4 regions of the Chryseobacterium sp. HR92 genome follow, and region 1 is predicted to be linked to each of the others. Evidence: riboswitches for the same ligand, from Rfam matches in the RefSeq annotation. Region 1 holds a riboswitch; each other region holds the start of a gene.
The links. Region 1 has a riboswitch for cobalamin ahead of SFA27_RS06365 (acyl-CoA thioesterase). Riboswitches for the same ligand answer to the same signal wherever they lie in the genome.
Positions count from the first base shown of each region.

Region 2: it holds a riboswitch for cobalamin, as region 1 does, so the genes downstream of both, SFA27_RS21190 (TonB-dependent receptor plug domain-containing protein) here and SFA27_RS06365 (acyl-CoA thioesterase) in region 1, are expected to answer to the same signal.
Region 3: it holds a riboswitch for cobalamin, as region 1 does, so the genes downstream of both, metE (5-methyltetrahydropteroyltriglutamate--homocysteine S-methyltransferase) here and SFA27_RS06365 (acyl-CoA thioesterase) in region 1, are expected to answer to the same signal.
Region 4: it holds a riboswitch for cobalamin, as region 1 does, so the genes downstream of both, SFA27_RS13130 (hypothetical protein) here and SFA27_RS06365 (acyl-CoA thioesterase) in region 1, are expected to answer to the same signal.

Region 1 covers NZ_CP139139.1:1,409,023-1,414,084, forward strand. The annotation lists gene SFA27_RS06345 (PspC domain-containing protein) at 1-474, opposite strand, end outside; gene SFA27_RS06350 (PadR family transcriptional regulator) at 486-815, opposite strand; gene SFA27_RS06355 (XAC2610-related protein) at 1,329-2,027, shown strand; gene SFA27_RS06360 (HD domain-containing protein) at 2,029-2,619, shown strand; gene SFA27_RS06365 (acyl-CoA thioesterase) at 2,677-3,060, opposite strand; cobalamin riboswitch at 3,178-3,358, opposite strand; gene SFA27_RS06370 (hypothetical protein) at 3,392-4,192, opposite strand; gene SFA27_RS06375 (GEVED domain-containing protein) at 4,413-5,062, shown strand, end outside.
Region 2 covers NZ_CP139139.1:4,661,290-4,666,351, reverse strand. The annotation lists gene SFA27_RS21195 (transporter) at 1-697, shown strand, start outside; cobalamin riboswitch at 790-976, shown strand; gene SFA27_RS21190 (TonB-dependent receptor plug domain-containing protein) at 1,085-3,118, shown strand; gene SFA27_RS21185 (YncE family protein) at 3,115-4,248, shown strand; gene SFA27_RS21180 (hypothetical protein) at 4,263-5,062, shown strand, end outside.
Region 3 covers NZ_CP139139.1:2,885,230-2,890,291, forward strand. The annotation lists gene SFA27_RS13075 (AraC family transcriptional regulator) at 1-136, shown strand, start outside; gene metE (5-methyltetrahydropteroyltriglutamate--homocysteine S-methyltransferase) at 336-2,639, opposite strand; cobalamin riboswitch at 2,814-2,998, opposite strand; gene SFA27_RS13085 (Lrp/AsnC family transcriptional regulator) at 3,194-3,655, shown strand; gene SFA27_RS13090 (enoyl-CoA hydratase/isomerase family protein) at 3,746-4,528, opposite strand; gene mmsB (3-hydroxyisobutyrate dehydrogenase) at 4,624-5,062, opposite strand, start outside.
Region 4 covers NZ_CP139139.1:2,895,427-2,900,488, reverse strand. The annotation lists gene SFA27_RS13140 (VOC family protein) at 1-138, shown strand, start outside; gene SFA27_RS13135 (hypothetical protein) at 238-780, shown strand; cobalamin riboswitch at 1,298-1,490, shown strand; gene SFA27_RS13130 (hypothetical protein) at 1,724-1,960, shown strand; gene prpB (methylisocitrate lyase) at 1,947-2,843, shown strand; gene prpC (2-methylcitrate synthase) at 2,846-4,000, shown strand; gene SFA27_RS13115 (bifunctional 2-methylcitrate dehydratase/aconitate hydratase) at 4,101-5,062, shown strand, end outside.

The sequences.
Region 1 (5,062 bases):
AGATGAAATGGCTGCTGTAAAAATTCCTAAGACGAATATTCCCAGCCAGATTGCTCTCATTGCGGTAATATCCATTCCTACATATTGAGCTAACCCTGCGCAAACCCCTGCTACTTTTTGTTTTTCCGGGTCACGGAACAGTTGTTTTTTATCGGTATAATTGTTTCCTGAATTGGTATTTCTGGTAGATGTTTTTTCAGAAAAATAAGCCTCTTCCTGTTCTTCAATTTTTTCCGGGCTTCCGATCTGTGCGATTACCTTTTCTACATCGGTATCGTTAATTACTTCACGTTTTCCCAGAGAGTCTTTGAAAATCTCCACCATTCTTATTTCTATGTCATGCATTACCTCATCAGCTTCAGAAGCATCCAGTGAGCTTCTCAGAGCGTTCAGGTAATCGCTGAGCTTTATATATGCGTGTTCTTCTATTGTAAAAGAAAAACCTGCGAGTCCTATTGAGAGTGTCTTGTTCATAGCTTTGTTTTTTAATTTTGTTGGGTGATGTTGTTTACTGAGGCTGTCAGCTCATTCCATGTATTTTGAAGTTCATCCAGGAAAAGTTTTCCTTTTTCTGTGATCTGATAATATTTTCTGGGTGGTCCTCCTGTAGATTCTTCCCATCTGTAAGAGAGAAACTCTCCGTTTTTAAGTCTTGTAAGAAGAGGGTAGAGGGTTCCTTCCACTACATCCAGTTTTCCTTTTTTCAGTTCGTCAATAAGATCAGAAACATACATTTCGCGATTATTGATGAGACTTAGAATACAGAATTCCAGAATTCCTTTTCGCATTTGCGCTTTGGTATTTTCGGTATTCATCTTTATAAGTTTTGTTAATTAGTTATATAATTTTCGAAGTTCGGAACCTAGCTAGTTGTACCTATTTCGATTTTACATTACAAAGATATGTAAATAAAATGGTATTATGCAATACAAAGTAGTGAAATTTTTAAAATAAATAATATAAACAATTGGTAATCAGTGAAATAATTTTTATCGTAAATTTTATGAAAAATGAATTTGGTCAAAAAATGTTTAAATTTTAATTGAAAATGAAAGAAATGAAGAGAAAAAGTTATCATTCATTATTTATTACTCATTACCCATAATATAGCCCCGATAGCAGCGGTTACCCCACAGTGGTTTGGGTTTAGTAAGGAGCGAGGAGTATGAGTGTATAGCGGGAACAGCTTCTTATCACTGAATACTCTTTCATTTAAAGGCTGTTAAAATGTTTCAAATCCTTACAGATAATAAGGTTGGAATTTTGAGATCGGTATTATGATTCGTATTTTTGTTAGGAAAAAAACACCTAAATCATTTACTTTTACCATGAATTTATTCAATAAGTATAAGCATTTACCTGCTTTTGTTTTACTTGGGCCAGCATGTTTTGGGCAATATCAGTTTGAGGTTAAAAATGCTTCAAAGAATTATGATGCCATTATTCAGGTAGAAAATTGCTATGATGACAGATGTAGCGGAAAAGGAACTGTAGAGTTGTTTGATCACAAAAATACAAAGATACAGACTTTTGCATCGGATGATCTGGTATTGGAAACAGATCAGGCTGAAAAACCCAAGCTTGGAAAAATGATCCAGCTGACGAATAAACAAAACTCAGTAATCATAAATGATTTTAATTTTGATGGAACAGAAGATATAGCGGTAAGGAACGGAAATATGGGAAACTATAGTGCAGCTTCCTATGATGTTTATGTGTTCAACAGTACAAGAATGGCATTTGTGAAGAGTAAAGAACTTACGGATCTTGCATCCAGTTCCCTTGATATTTTTGATGTTGATGTCCAACGTAAACGCTTGATCTCCTATGGAAAATCCGGCTGCTGTGATATTTTTACCACTGAATATGCAGTTATTCCCAATAAAGGGCTTGATAAAGTCTTTGAAAAAGAAGAAGACATGACGGTAGAAGGCCGCGTGAAAGTAATCACTAAAGAAAAGATCAATAATAAATGGGTAACCAAAACAAAGGTGTATCCTTCAGAACAATATAATAGAGAAAAGTAAGATGAAAATTCAGAAAGAGATTGATTTTATCCTGGCAGTGGATGCCTTGAAAAATGTACAGCGAAGAAATTATAATGCTGACGATTCCCGAAGAGAGAATACTGCAGAACACTCCTGGCAGATCATCATTCTGGCTCAGATCCTTTATCCATATGCTAAAAACCGTGCAGATATTGATCTGTTGAGAGTGATAAGAATGCTTTCCATTCATGATTTGGTAGAGATAGAAGCTGGAGACACCTTTATTTTTGATGAAAAAGCAATGGTAGGGAAGTTTGACAGAGAGAAGGTATCTGCCCAAAAGATTTTCGGAATCCTGGATGAACCTTTGCGTACAGAGTTTTTTAATCTATGGCTTGAGTTTGAAGATGAGAAAACTCCTGATGCTATTTTTGCCTGTGGGATTGACAGAATTATGCCATTTATCTTAAATTCCCATACTTCAGGAAAAAGCTGGACGGAAGCCGGAGTAACAGAAAAACAAATCCGAAATATGCTTGAAAATGCGATCAACAGAGCATCGGATGAAATGGGAGAGGCCTTTGAATTTTTATTAAGCAGAAGTCTGGAAACAGAAAAAGTTGTGAAATAAAATTAATGAAAATAGAATAAGCTTCGGGCGGCCAAAGGCCGCCCGAAGCTATATTATTTATAGTATCTGGATTGGTTTCTTGAATTCATCGATCGCTACAAAAGTAAAATCACCTACAATGGCTTTTTCTCTTTCGTAAGAGTACATTTGTTCAGTGTAAATTTCAACGTTTACTTTCATACTGGTTTTTCCAACGTATGAAACTTTCCCGATCAGTTCCACAATAGTTCCGGCTGGAATAGGTTTCTTGAAATCGATCTTGTCACTGCTCACCGTTACCACTCTTTTTCTGGCAAATCTGGTAGCGGTAATAAAAGCTACTTCGTCCATCAGCTGCATAGCCGTACCACCAAAAAGGGTATCGTAATGATTGGTTGTGTTAGGGAAAACCGCTTTAAAGATTCTGGTTTCGGATGCTTCAATTCTTTCTTCTGTAGTCATATATCATTATTAATTAAAGCGAAATGAAAACGATATTAAAACAACAGAATAATGACAGGAACTTAGAGAACCCCTGAAACAATCCATCAGATCAATACAACTTCAAATCGCGAAAGTTATTTGTTTAAAGAAACAGGCAGGTCTCCTGACTTGTAACATCTTTTATCTCCTTCCCATGCCTCGCACAGTGGATCTTTGATAAAGATTTCAGTTACTTACAGTTGCGCGACAGTCCGTGATTTTCACACGGTTCCCTTTTAATCTGCAGTGATGCAGAACCAATTTCTGTGATGAATAAGCGTAAAACTTTTCAGGTGCAAAAGTAGCGAATTTATTCCGGATTATGGTAAATAATCTGGCTGATTACTCTTCCTTTCTTAATCGTCCAAAGAGTGGTGTATCTGTTTTCTCCTGAACCATTTATCATATAAAGGAAAATATTGTCAGAGTCAAGGGACGTTACTCCAATGTTCTCAAAATCCATGGTTGGCTGGAACATATTTTTGATGGCTTCTCTTACAAAAACAGATCCTCTTCCGGGCTGTTGTACTCTGATTGATTTGATTTCAGTCATTCCTTCGGGAAGGTCATTTCCGATTCCCCAGGGCTTTACTTTATCAATGGTAAGAATTTTTCCTTCTGCATCTTTTTCTTTTTTACGGTATCCAGCATTGGAAGGATAAATATCAATTACTACTTTGCTTCTTTGTGCAGTAGGGATTTTAGGATCAGAATTATCTGTGAAAATGAGAGATCTTCCGTTTTTAGATTTGGATGGAGTATAGGCGGGAAGCTGGTCTACATATGCAATACGCCCTTTATTAACCATTCCTTCTTTATCAAGAGTTTCATAACGTACAAAAGGTTTGTCATCATCCTGTTTCTCCGGATATTTGATCCAGATCCATTCCGTTTCTCCCGGAGCCGGTTTTACATAAACAAATACATCTCCTTTACGCATACGGATCTTGTCTACAATTTTTCGATAGTCGTCTTTATGTACACGTACGTTGGCATATCCTTCTTCAGCTTTTACAACTCCAAAAGGAACTTTAGTCTGCCCTTTTACAAAAGCTATAGATAAAATACTGAAAGCGGATAAATAGAATGCTTTGTTTATAAAAGTCATCATGAAATTTTTTTGATCCTCAAATATATAAATTAAATGCTTTTCGGAAGATAATTATAACGTAGCAGTTTATTAAATCTTGTATTGGTTTTCAGTTGATCCTATAAAATGATGCCTTAGCCATAATATTTTATGAAAGAAATAAGTGATAATAAATAAGTTAAATGTAAATCATATTCAAAAAAATGACTTATTTTTCAAGAGAATTTTAAAACTAATAAACATGACAAAAAAACTACTTTATGTATGCTCTTTTATTTTGGGAATTTCCAGCTTTCAGGCAGAAAATAAAATAGAAACAGAATTAAAATCATTATTTTACTGTGATACGAATGCTCCCACCGGTGTTCAGATGTCCAATATAACCCTTACCTCCGGAACCGTTACCTGGACGGCCGATCCTGATACCCCGAATAATTTTATCAGATACAGATTACCCGGAACTACTACCTGGATGGTGGCTACTCCTGTACCTGGGCAAAATTCATTTACTATTACGAATCTACAGCCTTGTACAGTGTATGAAGTACAGGTAGCAAAAGTATGCACTACCCAGGGAATGTGGTCGAACCCTATATTTTTTGCAACATCACTCAATTATTGCACTACTGCCTCTATAGATGCAACAATGGTATATATATCCAATGTAACGGTAAGTTCAACGGGAATGACAGCTCCAATGGTGAGCAACTCCGGAGCTTCCAACTATATTGATTACAGAACTGATGTAGACCGAAGAATTAAATTTTTAGCAGGAAGCGTAGGAAATACGCTTTCAGTGAGTAATACATGGACTGGCACACCAAGTCCTATCACTGTAACAGCATGGATAGATATTAATGGCAATGGTGTTTTTGATTCTAATGAAAGAAT
Region 2 (5,062 bases), 1.9 Mb from region 1:
TACCCAGGATCAGTATTTCAATACGCTGCAGCTTTGGGAGAAAATTCCACTGACTAAAAAACTGAGCGTATATGCAAGCCTGCCCTTTCATTTCCATGAAAAGAAAACAATGCAGGGAGATATCAAAATCAATGGAATCGGAGATCTGAACCTAATGGGGATTTACCAGCTGATGAGCTCTAAAGATAATTTCCACCATCTGAGCGGAGGTTTAGGAGTAAAAATACCTTTGGGGAAATTTGATGAAAAAGGAGCGTCCGGTGTTAATCCAAGTTTTCAGTTGGGAACCGGAAGCTGGGATTATCAGGCGGCTTTGAATTATAAATTTCAGAAAAATAAAGTAGCTGTATTGGTTAATACAGATTACACGATCAAAACTGAGAATAAGAAAAATTACCGTTTTGGGAACCAATGGAACTATGCAGCGACGGGATTTTATCAGGTTGCAGGAAATAAAAAATCTATTTTTTCTATAAAAACGGGAGTTCAGGGAGAGGTCTATGCCCAGAATAAACAATTCGATGAAGCCTTGCCCAATACTGCAGGAAGTGCTTTGTACGGAAAACTGGGATTTGAGGCCTCTTATAAAAAGTTGAGTCTGGGAAGTGAACTTATGCTTCCCATGTATACTCATCTGGCAGGAGGAGATATTGAAGCAAAATCAAGATTCAGTGTTTTCCTGAATATTGGAATTTAAGATGGTGCCCTCTATGAAATGATGTTAAAGCTCCTTCGGGAGCTTTAATTGTTTATGAATCATGATTTTAATTGGGGGTTAGGAATAATTCTTTATCTTTGCCGAAATTTGGTGAGCCATAAAAAGCTCTTAAAAGGGAATCCGGTGAAAATCCGGAACAGACCCGCTGCTGTAAGCTCCGCACCAAAGTTTTTGAAGAATATATCCACTGTTTTTTTAATGGGAAGGATTTCAAAAATGGAGTAAGTCAGAAGACCTGCCAGAAAATAATCGTTTGACGCTTTCGTGGAATAAAGCTTAGGACATCAATGATTCTGTGCAGTGACAGCTGTGCTTTGTCGTTGTATTCTTACATCCATTAGCGTCATCATTATCCTAAATGAGCTAATGGCAGCAAAACTAACTACTTCTGCAATTCATAAAGCTGTTTTCACAATACTGGTGATAACATCTCAACTTTTGTCCTCTCAAATCAAGAAAAAAGACAGTGTTCGGGAAGAATCCATCAAGGTGATCAGCCTTTACAAGAAAAATTTCAAAGAAATTCTTCCGGCGCAAACCCTGCAGGGCGAGCAGCTGGAAAGGCTGAACAGTCATTCCGTAGCAGATGCCCTGCGGTATTTTTCCGGAGTGCAGATCAAAGACTATGGAGGATTGGGTGGTTTGAAAACCATTAATATCCGTAGCATGGGAAGCCAGCATGTAGGGGTTTTCTATGATGGAATTCAACTGGGAAATGCCCAAAACGGACTTGTTGACCTGGGAAGATATTCTTTGGACGATCTGGAAGAAATATCATTATACAACGGACAGAAAAGTGAGATTTTTCAACCGGCAAAAGACTTCGGGTCTTCGGGATCTATCTATTTACAGCCAAAAACACCTGTATTTAAAGGAACAAGAAAAACCAATCTCGTTATAAGAGCAAAAAGTGCCTCCATTGATCTTTTTAATCCGTCATTCCGATTGGAACAGAAAATTTCAGACAGAATTTCCGCCAGCTTCAGTGGAGAATTTATGCAGAGTGACGGAATTTACAGATTTCGATATGCCAAGAAATATCCTGACGGCCAGCAGGCTTATGATACCATTGCTAAGAGACAGGATTCAGATATCAAAGCAAAGCGTTTTGAAACGTCTTTCAACGGAATTTTAAATAACGGAAGCTGGAATATCCGTGGTTATGGTTATATTTCAGACCGTGGAATGCCGGCACCTATTGTGAATGGACGTTTCGGAGGAAGAGGAGCGAGACTTTCTGATGAAAATTATTTTGTACAGGCCAATCTGAGAAAAAAACTGTTTCCCAAGTTTGAAACCCAATTGAAAGCAAAATTCGCTTACGATTATACCCATTTTATGGACACAGTTCGTTCGCAATCCATTATTCATACCGATAATACTTATATCCAACGAGAGCTTTATCTTTCCTCATCCAATATCTATTCTATTACTCCCAATTGGGATGTCAGCCTGAGTGGAGATTTTCAGTATAATAATCTGGATGCCAATCTGGATAACTTTTCTTATCCTACACGTTACACCACATTGGTAGCATTGGCAACAACATATCAATGGAACAGGTTCAAAATCCTGGGAAGCCTTTTAGGAACTTTTACTTTTGAAGAAGTAAGAAAAAACAAAAGACCCGGAGACAGCAGAGAGTGGACGCCTGCCGTATTTATGAGCTATCAGCCTGAAAAAATTCCTGAGCTTACCCTCAGAGCTTTCTATAAAAGGATTTTCCGACTTCCAACCTTCAATGATTTATATTATACCAATATCGGCAATACTTACCTGAAACCGGAGTTTACTAATCAGTATGATGTAGGATTTACCTATCAGAAGAATTATAACAACCGTCTCTTTAAGACCTTTTATGCTAAAGTAGACGGTTACTACAACAAAGTACAGGATAAAATTGTAGCAGCTCCAAACGGAAGCATGTTCCGCTGGCTGATGATGAACCTTGGAATGGTTGAAATCATAGGTGCTGACGTGAATGTACAGACAGAATTTCAGCTGGGAAAAGTAATCCTCAGACCGCTGCTTTCTTATACCTATCAAAGTGCAAGAGATATGACTGACCCGGAGGATACTTTTTATCGTAATCAGATTCCCTATACGCCCTGGCATAGCGGGTCTTTCAGTCTGATGGCAGATTATAAAGACTGGAGCTTCAATTACAGCGCGATGTACGTTGGAGAAAGGTATGATGTGAATCAGGACAACATTCAATACAATTATGTACAGCCCTGGTATACTCATGATCTGTCTGTTCAGAAAAAATTCAACTGGGCCAATCATCAATTTAAAGTAAGCCTGGAGATGAATAATATCTTCAATCAATACTATGACGTAGTAATCAATTATCCGATGCCCGGAAGAAACTTTAAACTTATTCTAAACTTCACCCTATGAGAAAACTAAACTTTTATTTTTTATTTCTTGTATTAGCTTTTCTTACTTCATGCCGTACAGATGATATCATTGTCCGCCAGGAAGTGGTAGAAGGACTTCCATCAGAAAATACGGCAATAAAAGGTTTCTATATGCTGAATGAAGGAAATATGGGAAGCAACAAATGTACGCTGGACTTTTTTGATTATACCAAAGGAACCTACTACCGGAATATCTATGCTGAGATTAACCCGAATGTGGTGAAAGAGCTGGGAGATGTAGGAAATGATATTAAAGTCTACGGCAGCAAGCTGTACATCGTTGTCAATGTTTCCAATAAAATTGAAGTATTGGACGCAAAAACAGCAAAGCGTATTACTTCTATTCCTTTGCAAAACTGCAGATATTTGGCCTTCAAAGACGGGAAAGCTTATGCCAGCAGTTATGCCGGTCCTGTAGCAATAAACCCAAAAGCACCAAAAGGAAAAGTAGTGGAAATTGACACAGCTTCTCTTTCCATTCAGCGTGAAGTGGTAGTGGGATATCAGCCTGAAGAAATGGAAATTGTAGGGAATACATTATTTGTGGCCAATTCCGGAGGATATAAAGCTCCCGATTACGATAATACTGTTTCCGTAATTGATCTGAACACTTTCACAGAACTTAAAAAATTAAATGTTGCGATCAATCTTCACCACATTAAAAAAGACAATTATGGTGATCTGTATGTGAGTTCAAGAGGAGATTACTATAATGTTCCTTCCAGTTTATATCTTATAGATGCAGCAACGGGAATGGTTAAAAAAGATTTCCACCTTGCTGTAAGTGAAATGACAATCGTTAATGATAAACTTTATTTCTACGGCAATGAATTCAATTACAATACCCACAGCTATAAAAAGAGTTTTGGAATTATTGATGTGAAAACAGAACAAATCATTGCGAACAGGATTTTCGACAAAGAATACGAAACAGCCATTAAAACACCTTACGGAATTGCTGTAAACCCAATTACAGAAGATATCTACATGACAGATGCCAGAAATTACGTATCCATGGGATTTGTGTACTGCTTTGATAAAAACGGACACTTTAAATGGAAAACAGAGGGCGGAAATATCCCGGCTCACTTCACCTTTTTATACAAATAACCAAACTTTAAGAAATGAACAAAAATACCTTTACTTATTTAAAAACCGGGTTTTTATCATGTCTCCTGATAGGAGTGATAGCCTGTAAACATGATGATGAAGATGAATTTACATTCAACGGTCTTGACGATTCCTATACCATTGAACGGTTAAAGGTTTTGAGTATTCCTACCAATGCTTCAGGTTCAGTTACGTGGAGTATCAATGACTCTATTATCTCTCAAAACTCAGAGCTTGAATTTATCAGTCCCGATGCAGATGCTTATCCTTTAACTCTGAAGATTAACCATAAAGGAAACGAACAGGTTTATCATTCTAAAATAATCGTTACCAAAGAAAAAACACCTTATAGTAAATATATTGCGAAAGTATTAGAATTCCGCCCCGCTGTAGGACAGTTCATGAATGAAATTCCGGAATATTTACCTGGAAATACAGCTGCAAATATGCTTCAGAAAGCAAACGAATCTTTGGTGGGAGGTAATTCTACCATGATCAGCCTGGGAGGATATGGAGGATATGTTGTTTTCGGTTTTGACCATACTATTCCGAACCTGAATGGACGTGATTTTAAAGTACTGGGAAATGCTTTCTTTGGAAATGATGCCGCGGATCAACGTTCAGGATCCTGTGAACCGGGAATTATTATGGTAGCCTATGACAGAAACAAAAACGGAAAACCTGATAATGATGAATGGTATGAAATTGCAGGCAGCGAATATTTCAAAAATACAACCGTAAAAGATTACAGCATCACTTATCATAAGCCTGATGAAAATAAAACACCTGTGGCAGGAACTGAATTCTGGCAAAC
Region 3 (5,062 bases), 1.5 Mb from region 1:
ACATTTTCTGCTTACCCAAAAAGGAAGATCGGTTTCTGATATTTATCTGGATCTCGGGTTTGAAAATTTATCCCATTTCTCCTTTGCATTTAAAAAACAGTTTGGTTATCCACCGAGTTCATTACAGGCAAAATAACCTAAACTTCATCTAAAAAAAAGTATCTGAAAGCGAGAATCACCAGGATGATAACAGCTATTGTAATAATTTTCACTTTCATATCACTTTTCAAACTTTCAGGAACATAGAGCAATGTTTTAAAGGGTTACTATAATAAATCGTGCCATGAATATCATGGCACGATCTGAGAAATTGTATCTAATTATTTTAAACTATTTTAAAGTGCATATTCTACGGAAGCTTCTTTAGCTGCGGCTACCATTGCTATCAAAGCTTTTTCGGTTTCTTCCCAATGCCTTGTTTTCAGTCCGCAGTCGGGATTTACCCAAAGCTGGCTGGCCGGGATCACGTTTTGGGCTTTTCTCAGCAGTTCAATCATTTCTTCTTTTGACGGAACCCTTGGGGAATGAATATCATATACTCCGGGACCAATTTCATTCGGATATCTGAAATTTGCGAAAGCATTCAGCAGCTCCATCTGAGAACGGGAACATTCTATGGTAATCACGTCTGCATCCATATCGGCAATGTTTTCAATAATATCATTGAATTCTGAATAACACATATGGGTATGAATCTGGGTGGCATCTTCCACTCCGCTTGCTGAAATTCTGAAAGCTTCTACGGCCCATTTCAGATAGTTCTGCCAATCTGTTTTTCGTAATGGAAGCCCTTCTCTTATCGCAGGCTCATCAATCTGAATAATTCTGATTCCTGCTTTTTCAAGATCCACAACCTCATCACGGATGGCCAGAGCAATCTGTTTACATGTCTCGGAACGAGGCTGATCATCACGCACAAATGACCATTGTAAAATAGTAACCGGACCCGTAAGCATTCCTTTTACCCATTTTTCAGTCTGGGATTGTGCATATTGAGACCAATATACCGTCATTGGTGTCGGACGGGAAACATCACCGAAGATCACAGGAGGTTTTACACAACGGCTTCCATAGCTCTGTACCCAGCCATTTTTTGTGAATACAAAACCTTCCAGCTGTTCCCCGAAATATTCCACCATATCGTTACGTTCAAATTCCCCGTGAACCAATACATCTATTCCGATGTCTTCCTGCCAGTTAATCGTTCTTTGGGTTTCCTCCTTCAGTAATGTATCATACTGTTCTGCTGTCAGCTCTCCTTTCTTGAATTTTGCTCTCCAGCTTCTTACCTCCGTTGTCTGTGGAAATGATCCGATCGTAGTCGTTGGGAATAAAGGAAGCTGTAGTACTTTCTGCTGTTCTTCTTTACGGATTTTAAAAGTATTTATCCTTTGTGTATCTTTTTCAGTGACAGCATTTGCTCTTTGCTTCACCTCATCATTATGAATAAGCGAGGATGTTTTTCTGCTTGCAATTGCTTTTTTATTTTCTTCAAAAGAAGCAAGAATCTGTTCATTTTCTGTTCCGGATACCAGTTCTTTAAGCGTTACAACTTCTGTCACTTTCTGTTTGGCAAAAGCCAGCCAGTTTTTAATTTCCGGGTTAAGACTGGTTTCAAAATCCAGATCACATGGCGAATGAAGCAATGAAGAGGAAGGAGCAATCAAAATCCTTTCTGATCCTAATTTCTCAATTGCTTTATTGATGAAATATAAAGACTTTTCAAAATCATTTTTCCAGATATTTCTTCCGTCAACCACTCCCAATGAAAGACTTAAACTTTCCGGAACAATATTCAGAATATCGTCTAATTGTTCAGGATTTCTCACAAGATCAATATGTAATACATTTACAGGAAGTGATACAGCAAGTAATCCATTATCATTTAATCCTTCAAAATAAGTGGCCACCATAAATTTCAGTTTCGGGAAACGTTTTCTTATTTCGGCGTACACAAAATGATAGGTTTCTTTTGCTTTCTCCGTTAAATCCAATGCTAAAAAAGGTTCATCAAACTGAATCCACTCTGCGCCCTGCTCCTGAAGTTTAGTTAAGATCTCTATATATACGGGAAGAAGGTTTGCAGCCAGATCCAGTTTATCAAATCCTTCTTCTTTCTCTTTTCCTAATAACAGATAAGAAACCAGTCCGATAATTACAGGTTTTGCATTGATTCCTGCCTGTTTTGCTCCTGCAAATTCATTAAAAATTTTATCTGAGCTCAGTTTAAACTGCTGGTTTTTATAAAACTCGGGAACGATATAATGATAATTGGTATCGAACCATTTTGTCATTTCCATTGCAGTAATATCTAGTCCATCTTTCTGATATCCTCTTGCCATTGCAAAATAAAGATCCAGTTCAGAGTTGTTCTTTTTAAGCACTACTTCATGGTAACGTGCAGGAATCGCCCCTACCACAAGGCTCATGTCCAATACCTGATCATAGTATGAAAAATCATTACAAGGAATAAGATCTATTCCCGCTTCTTTCTGAATGTTCCAGTTTTGGTTACAGATATTTCTGCCTGTATTCAGAAGTTCTTCCAAAAGGATTTTACCTGACCAATATTGCTCGCAGGCTTTTTTGAGTTCTCTTTTGCTACCAATACGCGGATAGCCCAGAATGTGAGTTTGCATTTTTTTACTTTTTAATTAAACTTAATGGTAAAGTCTTTTTAAAATGCTTCGGAATGTTTTAACGGATAAAAATTTCTGGAATCATGATATAACAGATTGTGCATTTCCCATAAAGAAAAAACACATGAATCCGATATATCATCTGTATGACCCAAAAGCTTCAGACCGCGAAAGCATTGTCAATTCAGTAAAGGCAGGTCTCCTGACTTGTAACAGTTTCCGTCATCCTTCCCGATTTTGGCAGTGGATATACAAGGACAGAAACCTTCGGTGTTACTTACAGTTGCGCGACAGCTCGTGATTCTCACACGATTCCCTATTAGTCTACGTTAAGTAAAACCTTTCCTGTTTGATGAAGTATCTCTAAAGAACTGTACTTTTACCTCTAACAATGGTCATCAGTAAAAGTTTTTAATTTTGTGTAAAATTAACAATACAGAATAAACATACAATTAAAGTCAATTAATTAAGCAAAATAAACTTTTAAAAACATTAATAAAAGCATACAATTCTTTAAATTTGACTGTTTTTATAATCTAAAAGAATAATATTCTGTGGAACAACTCGATGATAAGGATGTACAGCTGCTCAGGCTGCTCCAGAAAAATGCAAAACTGACCGTTAAAGAGCTTGCAAAGGAAGTGAACCTCTCTACTTCACCGGTTTTTGAAAGGGTAAAAAGATTGGAACAGGAAGGATTTGTGAAAAGGTATGCGGCTGTTCTTGATGCTGAAAAGCTCAACCGCAGCTTTACGGTTTTCTGTCAGATTAAGCTAAAAATTCACGACAGATCTGTGGGGTATGATTTTGTGAAAGAAATTTTAGAAATTGAAGAAGTTGCGGAATGTTACAATATTTCCGGAGATTTTGATTTCCTTTTGAAAGTTCAGGTACGGGATATGAAACATTACCAGGATTTTGTGTTTAACAAACTTGGATCTGTAGATTCTATCGGGAGTACCCACAGTACGTTTGTCATGGCTGAAGTGAAAAACAATCATGGAATCACCATCTAATAAAAATTGAGAATTAAAAAATTAAGCATGATACCTAACGATTTATTATGTTAAGCCATCCTAGTTTTAATTCTCAATTTTCCATTCCCATTAGCTTCCTTTAAAGTCCGGGTTTCGTTTTTCTATAAATGCCCCAATGCCTTCATTGTGATCTTGTGTTGTAAACAATTCTCCGAATAAGGCGGCTTCCTGCTGTAATCCGTCTGTGATATGCAGTTCAAATCCTGTATTTAAAGATTGTTTCGCTTTTGCCACAGCTACAGGTCCTCTTGCAGCAATTTTTTCTGCCAGTTTTTGGGCTTCGTTCAGTAATTCTTCGGGAGCAAAAACATGATTGACAAAACCAAAATCTTTACAGGCTTCTGCGGAATAAAATTCTCCGGAGAAAACCATTTCTCTTGCTTTGTATAATCCAATAGCTCTTGGAAGACGCTGGGTTCCGCCAAAACAAGGCAATAATCCTAATGTTACTTCAGGGAGTCCAAATTTTGCTTTCCCGCTGGCCAGAATAATATCACAGGATAAAGCGAGTTCACAACCTCCTCCCAATGCAAAACCATTTACAGCGGCTATCACCGCAAAAGGAAGTTCTTCGATCGCATTAAAAGAAGCTTGTGCAGCAATTGAAAAAGTCTCTGCTTCTGCGGGAGTCATTTGCTGCATTGCTTTAATATCCGCCCCTGCAACAAAAGCTTTTTCACCGGAACCTGTAATAATTAACACTCTGATATTTTTATCTGATCTTATCTGGCTGGCAAATGATTTCAGTTCCTGTAAAACCTGTTTATTCAAAGCATTTAATGCCTGCGGACGGTTAATCCTCAGTGTTCCGATGTGCCCGTTTTGTTGATATAGTAATGTTTCGAAAGTCATTTTTAATTGATAGTTGATAGTTGATAGTTGATAGTTGATAGTTGAAAATTATTGAAAAGTGGTCATAGAGAGGTTTTTATCTTCTATTCAAATTTTTAAAGGTCTCTATTTAGAAATTGGATAATACTTGAAAAGTCTGTTTTTCCGTTTCCGGATTCGCTCCACATTCTGTATAAATTCAATGCGGTATTGCCGAGAGGTGTGGATGTTTTGGTTTCCAGTCCGGCTTCTGCAGCAAGACCCAAATCTTTTGTCATCAGGTCTACGGCAAAACCACCGGAATAATTACGGGAAGCCGGAGCATTTTCCATCACTCCCGGATAAGGATTATACACATCTAGAGACCAGTTTTTCCCGGAGCTTTTCTGCATAATTTCGCTTAAAGTCTGAGGGTTAAGACCATGTTTTACGCCCAGATTGATAGCTTCTGAAGTTCCGATCATATGAATGGCCAGCAGCATATTATTACAGATTTTAGCAACCTGTCCCGCTCCGGATTCTCCGGCATGGAATATATTCTGTCCCATACACTTA
Region 4 (5,062 bases), 1.5 Mb from region 1:
CCTGATGTAGAAAAAGCTACAGAATACCTCCAATCGAACGGAGTAGAAACCTGTGATGAGATTGAAGAGCTTCCTGAAAATATGCACTGGATTACAGATCCTGCTGGCACCGTGTTTAATGTACAAGAAAGAAAATAGCAAAAGACAGAAAGAAGGTGTGGAAAATTGCTTAAAATGTGGTTTTAATCAAAATTTTAATACCTTTAACTTTCAAATCATTAAAATTTTAAACAATCCATGAAGACGAAACCACTAACTTTCATCTTAACCCTCTTTTTTCAGCTGATAAGTATCACTGCATTTTCACAGAAAACAGCAGTTCTCAACTCCTTATTGGATAAAAATACAGAATTTATTTTTCCACAAACTCCCGATAAAATCTCAAAAGCATTGAATGTGAAAACTATGTTTTATGAAGATGCCAATGAGGAAAAATATGCAAAATGGCCTACAAAAACAGGTTTGGAGTTGTACTGCAGCTTGGGAGGAAATAATGCTGTTAATGAAATGTTTTTTACCATTTCAGAGAATAAACCTGTAGTGGTAGAAGGGCTTCCATTTGGCCTTATTATGAATAAAAGCACACTGCAGGACAGCAAAACTAAGTTCAGTAAATACAATGCTAAAACGCAGAAACTTGATGCAGGCAGTGAATTTCCAGGAGGTTCAAAACTGGTTTTTAAGAAAGGGAAACATTATGCAACCTTGCTTTTTGACCATAAAAATCTGCTGAAATTTTTAAGTCTTACTACAGGACTGATTGATCCGGCCGCAAATTAATTTTAACAGAATCTCAAATACTATAAAATCCGTCACTTTTTGGCGGATTTTTTCAATGTATTGAATGATACCCGGCTGTATAAAATGATCCATTCCAAAAAAAGTACTGAAACTCCTCTGATTACAAAGCAACACAGTTGCTTTCAGAAAATGGATTGAAGAATAAAGATTAAAATTTCTGGCTAAAAAAGATATAAAAAAGATCATTTAATATCAAAAGATAAAGATCCACTATCCTTAAAAAAACAATTCAAAAAAACACTTTAATCACAGGATGAAAAACAATAGTAAATAAGCGGTTTCTTTAAACTTGTTTGATTTTTTCGTCTCATATCTTAGGGATTTAGTAACAAAAAACAAGCATAATCATCTAAATTATAATGCCTATTGGATGAAAAGTGTATTTTTAATAACAACAAAATCAATGGGTTATAGATAAATAGTTATTGTTTGCATAAAATATCTTTCACGTTTTTATAAAATACCTATATTTACCACCAAGGAGTTCTTAACATCTTCTTTATCAACCGAAACTGGTTACACTTAGCTGTGTCTTAAAAGGGAATCGTGTGCAAATCACGAACTGTCGCGCAACTGTAAGTAACATCAAGGTTTTTATCAAATAAAGGTCCACTGTATACCTGGTTATATGGGAAGGGCGATAAAAACTGTTACAAGTCAGGAGACCTGCCTATTTCGAATTGACGATGCTTTCGCGGTCTGAAGCTTATAGTCAGGTATGATACGATATGGATAACAGTGGGATCAATATATTTTGTCAGCTCATGTTATTTTTGTGATGCAAATAAGTAGTGGGGTAGTATGCTCTTTCATTATCGTGTATTCATCGTATTTTCCTTTTCCATATTTTTCTTTCTTACAAACATTGTGAAGTTTGCCAGGAACTTTTTATGAAGATTTAATCAATATAAAAAGTTAAAAAATGTACCCATTCGATTTCGATTATTTATGCAGAAGCAGCAGACTTGGAAATAAACAGGCTTGCATGGAGATAATGATTCCGAATTCCGGATTACAAAAAACGATTAACATCAATCAGCTTCCTTTTGATCTCCTTTTTACCATCACATGGAATGATGGTGGCTGCTGTTGTGCCTGTTCATGGTCTTCTGTAAACAAATTTCAACTAAACAATAAATATTATAATGACTACAAGTGAAAGTTTGAAGTCTCCCGGCATGAAATTCCGGGAGGCCATGCGAAAAGAAAGTCCGCTTCAGATTGTTGGTACCATTAATGCCAATCATGCGTTATTAGCACAGCAGACAGGTTTCAATGCAATTTACCTTTCAGGAGGTGGTGTTGCTGCCGGTTCTTTGGGGGTTCCTGATTTAGGAATTACCACGCTGGAAGATGTATTGATAGATGTTCAGCGTATCACGAATGTCTGCGAAGTACCATTAATGGTAGATGTTGACACCGGATTTGGGCCTTCAGCATTCAATGTTGCAAGAACCGTAAAGTCACTGATTAAAGCCGGGGCTGCGGCTCTGCATATTGAAGATCAGGTAGGAGCAAAACGCTGTGGACACCGACCGGGAAAAGAAGTGGTAACCAAAGAAGAAATGGTAGACAGATTGAAAGCTGCGGCAGATGCCCGTACCGATGAAAATTTTGTAATTGGTGCCCGTACAGATGCATTTGCCAATGAAGGATTAGAAAAAACACTGGAAAGAGCGGTCGCTTACAAGGAAGCGGGAGCAGATTTCATTTTTGCAGAAGCCGTTCCTGACTTAAGCTTTTATCACAAATTTGTTGAAGCTACGGGAATTCCGGTGCTGGCCAATATTACCGAATTCGGGATGATAAAAATGTACACGGTGGAGGAGTTAAAAAATGCAGGTGTAGAACTGATTCTTTATCCGCTATCGGCTTTCCGTGCTGCCAATAAAGCTGCCCAGAATGTATATGAACATCTTCGCAAAGAAGGAACCCAGGCCAATGTCTTAGATACCATGCAAACCAGGGAAGAGCTCTACCAAAGCATTGGATATTACGACTACGAACAAAAATTAGACAACCTTTTTAAACAAAATAATTGATAATGTCAAATAACAGTGAACCCACATTTAAACCTAAAAAAAGCGTTGCGCTTTCAGGGGTAGCAGCAGGTAATACTGCGCTTTGCAGTGTCGGAAAAAGTGGAAACGATCTCCATTACAGAGGATATGATATTCTGGATCTGGCAGAGAAAGCACAGTTTGAAGAAGTAGCCTATCTTTTGATCTATGGCCAGCTGCCTACCGGAGCACAATTGAAAAACTATAAAGCTAAGCTGAAATCTTTGAGAGGACTGCCTCATTCTGTGAGAAATATCCTTAAGAGTATTCCTGCTGCAGCCCATCCAATGGATGTCATGCGTTCTATGGTTTCTGCTATCGGAAGTATTCAGCCGGAAAAAGATGACCATAATATGGCGGGAGCAAGAGATATTGCAGACAAATTACTGGCATCTTTCAGCTCAGGTCTTTTATATTGGTACCATTATACCCATAATGGAAAAGAAATTGATGTAGAAACTGATGATGATACAATAGGAGGGCATTTCCTTCACCTGTTACACGGGAAGAAACCCGCAGAGTCATGGGTAAAAGCAATGGAAATTTCGTTAAACCTTTATGCAGAACATGAATTTAATGCCTCAACATTTACGAGCCGTGTGATTGCAGGAACAGGATCTGACATTTACTCTGCCATTACCGGAGCCATTGGTGCCTTAAGAGGACCAAAACATGGAGGTGCTAATGAAGTTGCTTTTGAAATCCAGAGCCGTTATAATTCTCCGGATGAAGCTGAAAGTGATATTCGCCAGCGCATTGCCAATAAAGAAGTGATTATCGGATTCGGGCATCCGGTGTATACCATTTCAGATCCGAGAAATGTAGTCATTAAAAAAGTGGCTAAAGAACTTTCCGAAGAAGCAGGAGATATGCTGCTGTATGATATTGCTGAAAGACTGGAAACGATCATGTGGGAAGAAAAGAAAATGTTCCCGAATCTGGACTGGTTCTCCGCTGTTTCTTATCATCTGATGGGAGTTCCTACTCTGATGTTCACCCCCTTATTTGTTATTTCAAGAGTGACAGGATGGAGTGCTCACATCATAGAACAGAGACAGGATGGAAAGATTATCCGCCCAAGTGCCAACTATACAGGGCCCGAAAACAAAGAATTTGTATCCATTAACGACCGAAAATAATGGAACATAGAATGTGGAAATGAAAAAGGAATAATTCATTTTCAATTTTCAATTTTCCACTTTTAACTTTTATTTAATTAAATTTTTCAACGATAAAAAAATGAGTTCACACATCTCAAACGAAAGACCACAACCCGATCAGGTATTAGCAGACATTGCAGACTATGTCTTAAACTACGAAATTAAAAATGACTTGGCATGGAAGACTGCTCATTACTGTCTTCTGGATACGATCGGCTGTGGTCTGGAAGCATTAACTTATCCTGCATGTACGAAACTTTTAGGACCTGTGGTAAAAGGAACGGTAGTTCCTAACGGAGCAAAAGTACCGGGTACTCAGTTCCAGTTGGATCCGATTCAGGCAGCGTTCAATATTGGAGCTATCATCCGTTGGCTGGATTTCAATGATACATGGCTGGCTGCAGAATGGGGACACCCTTCTGATAATCTTGGAGGAATTTTAGCCACTGCAGACTGGTTATCCAGAACAAATATTGCAGATGGAAAAGCACCTTTAAAAATGAAACAGGTCCTGGAAGCAATGATTATGGCTCACGAAATCCAGGGGGTAATGGCATTGGAAAATTCATTCAATAAAGTAGGGCTGGATCACGTTGTATTGGTAAAGCTCGCTTCTACAGCTGTAGTAGGAAAGCTGATCGGATTAAACCGTGATGAAATTATCAATGCCGTATCACTGGCTTTTGTGGACGGACAGTCTTTAAGAACTTACCGCCACGCTCCCAATACAGGTTCCCGCAAATCGTGGGCTGCAGGAGATGCTACATCAAGGGCTGTACGTCTTGCCCTGATTGCACAAACAGGAGAAATGGGCTATCCATCTGTATTGACTGCAAAAACATGGGGATTCTACGATGTCTCCTTCAAAGGGAATGAATTCAAATTCCAAAGAGAATATAGTTCTTACGTAATGGAAAATGTTCTTTTTAAAATTTCCTTCCCTGCTGAATTTCACTCGCAGACCGCAGTAGAAGCAGCAATGACATTACATGCAACTTTAAGAGACCTTGGAAAAACAACAAATGATATCAAAAAAATTAC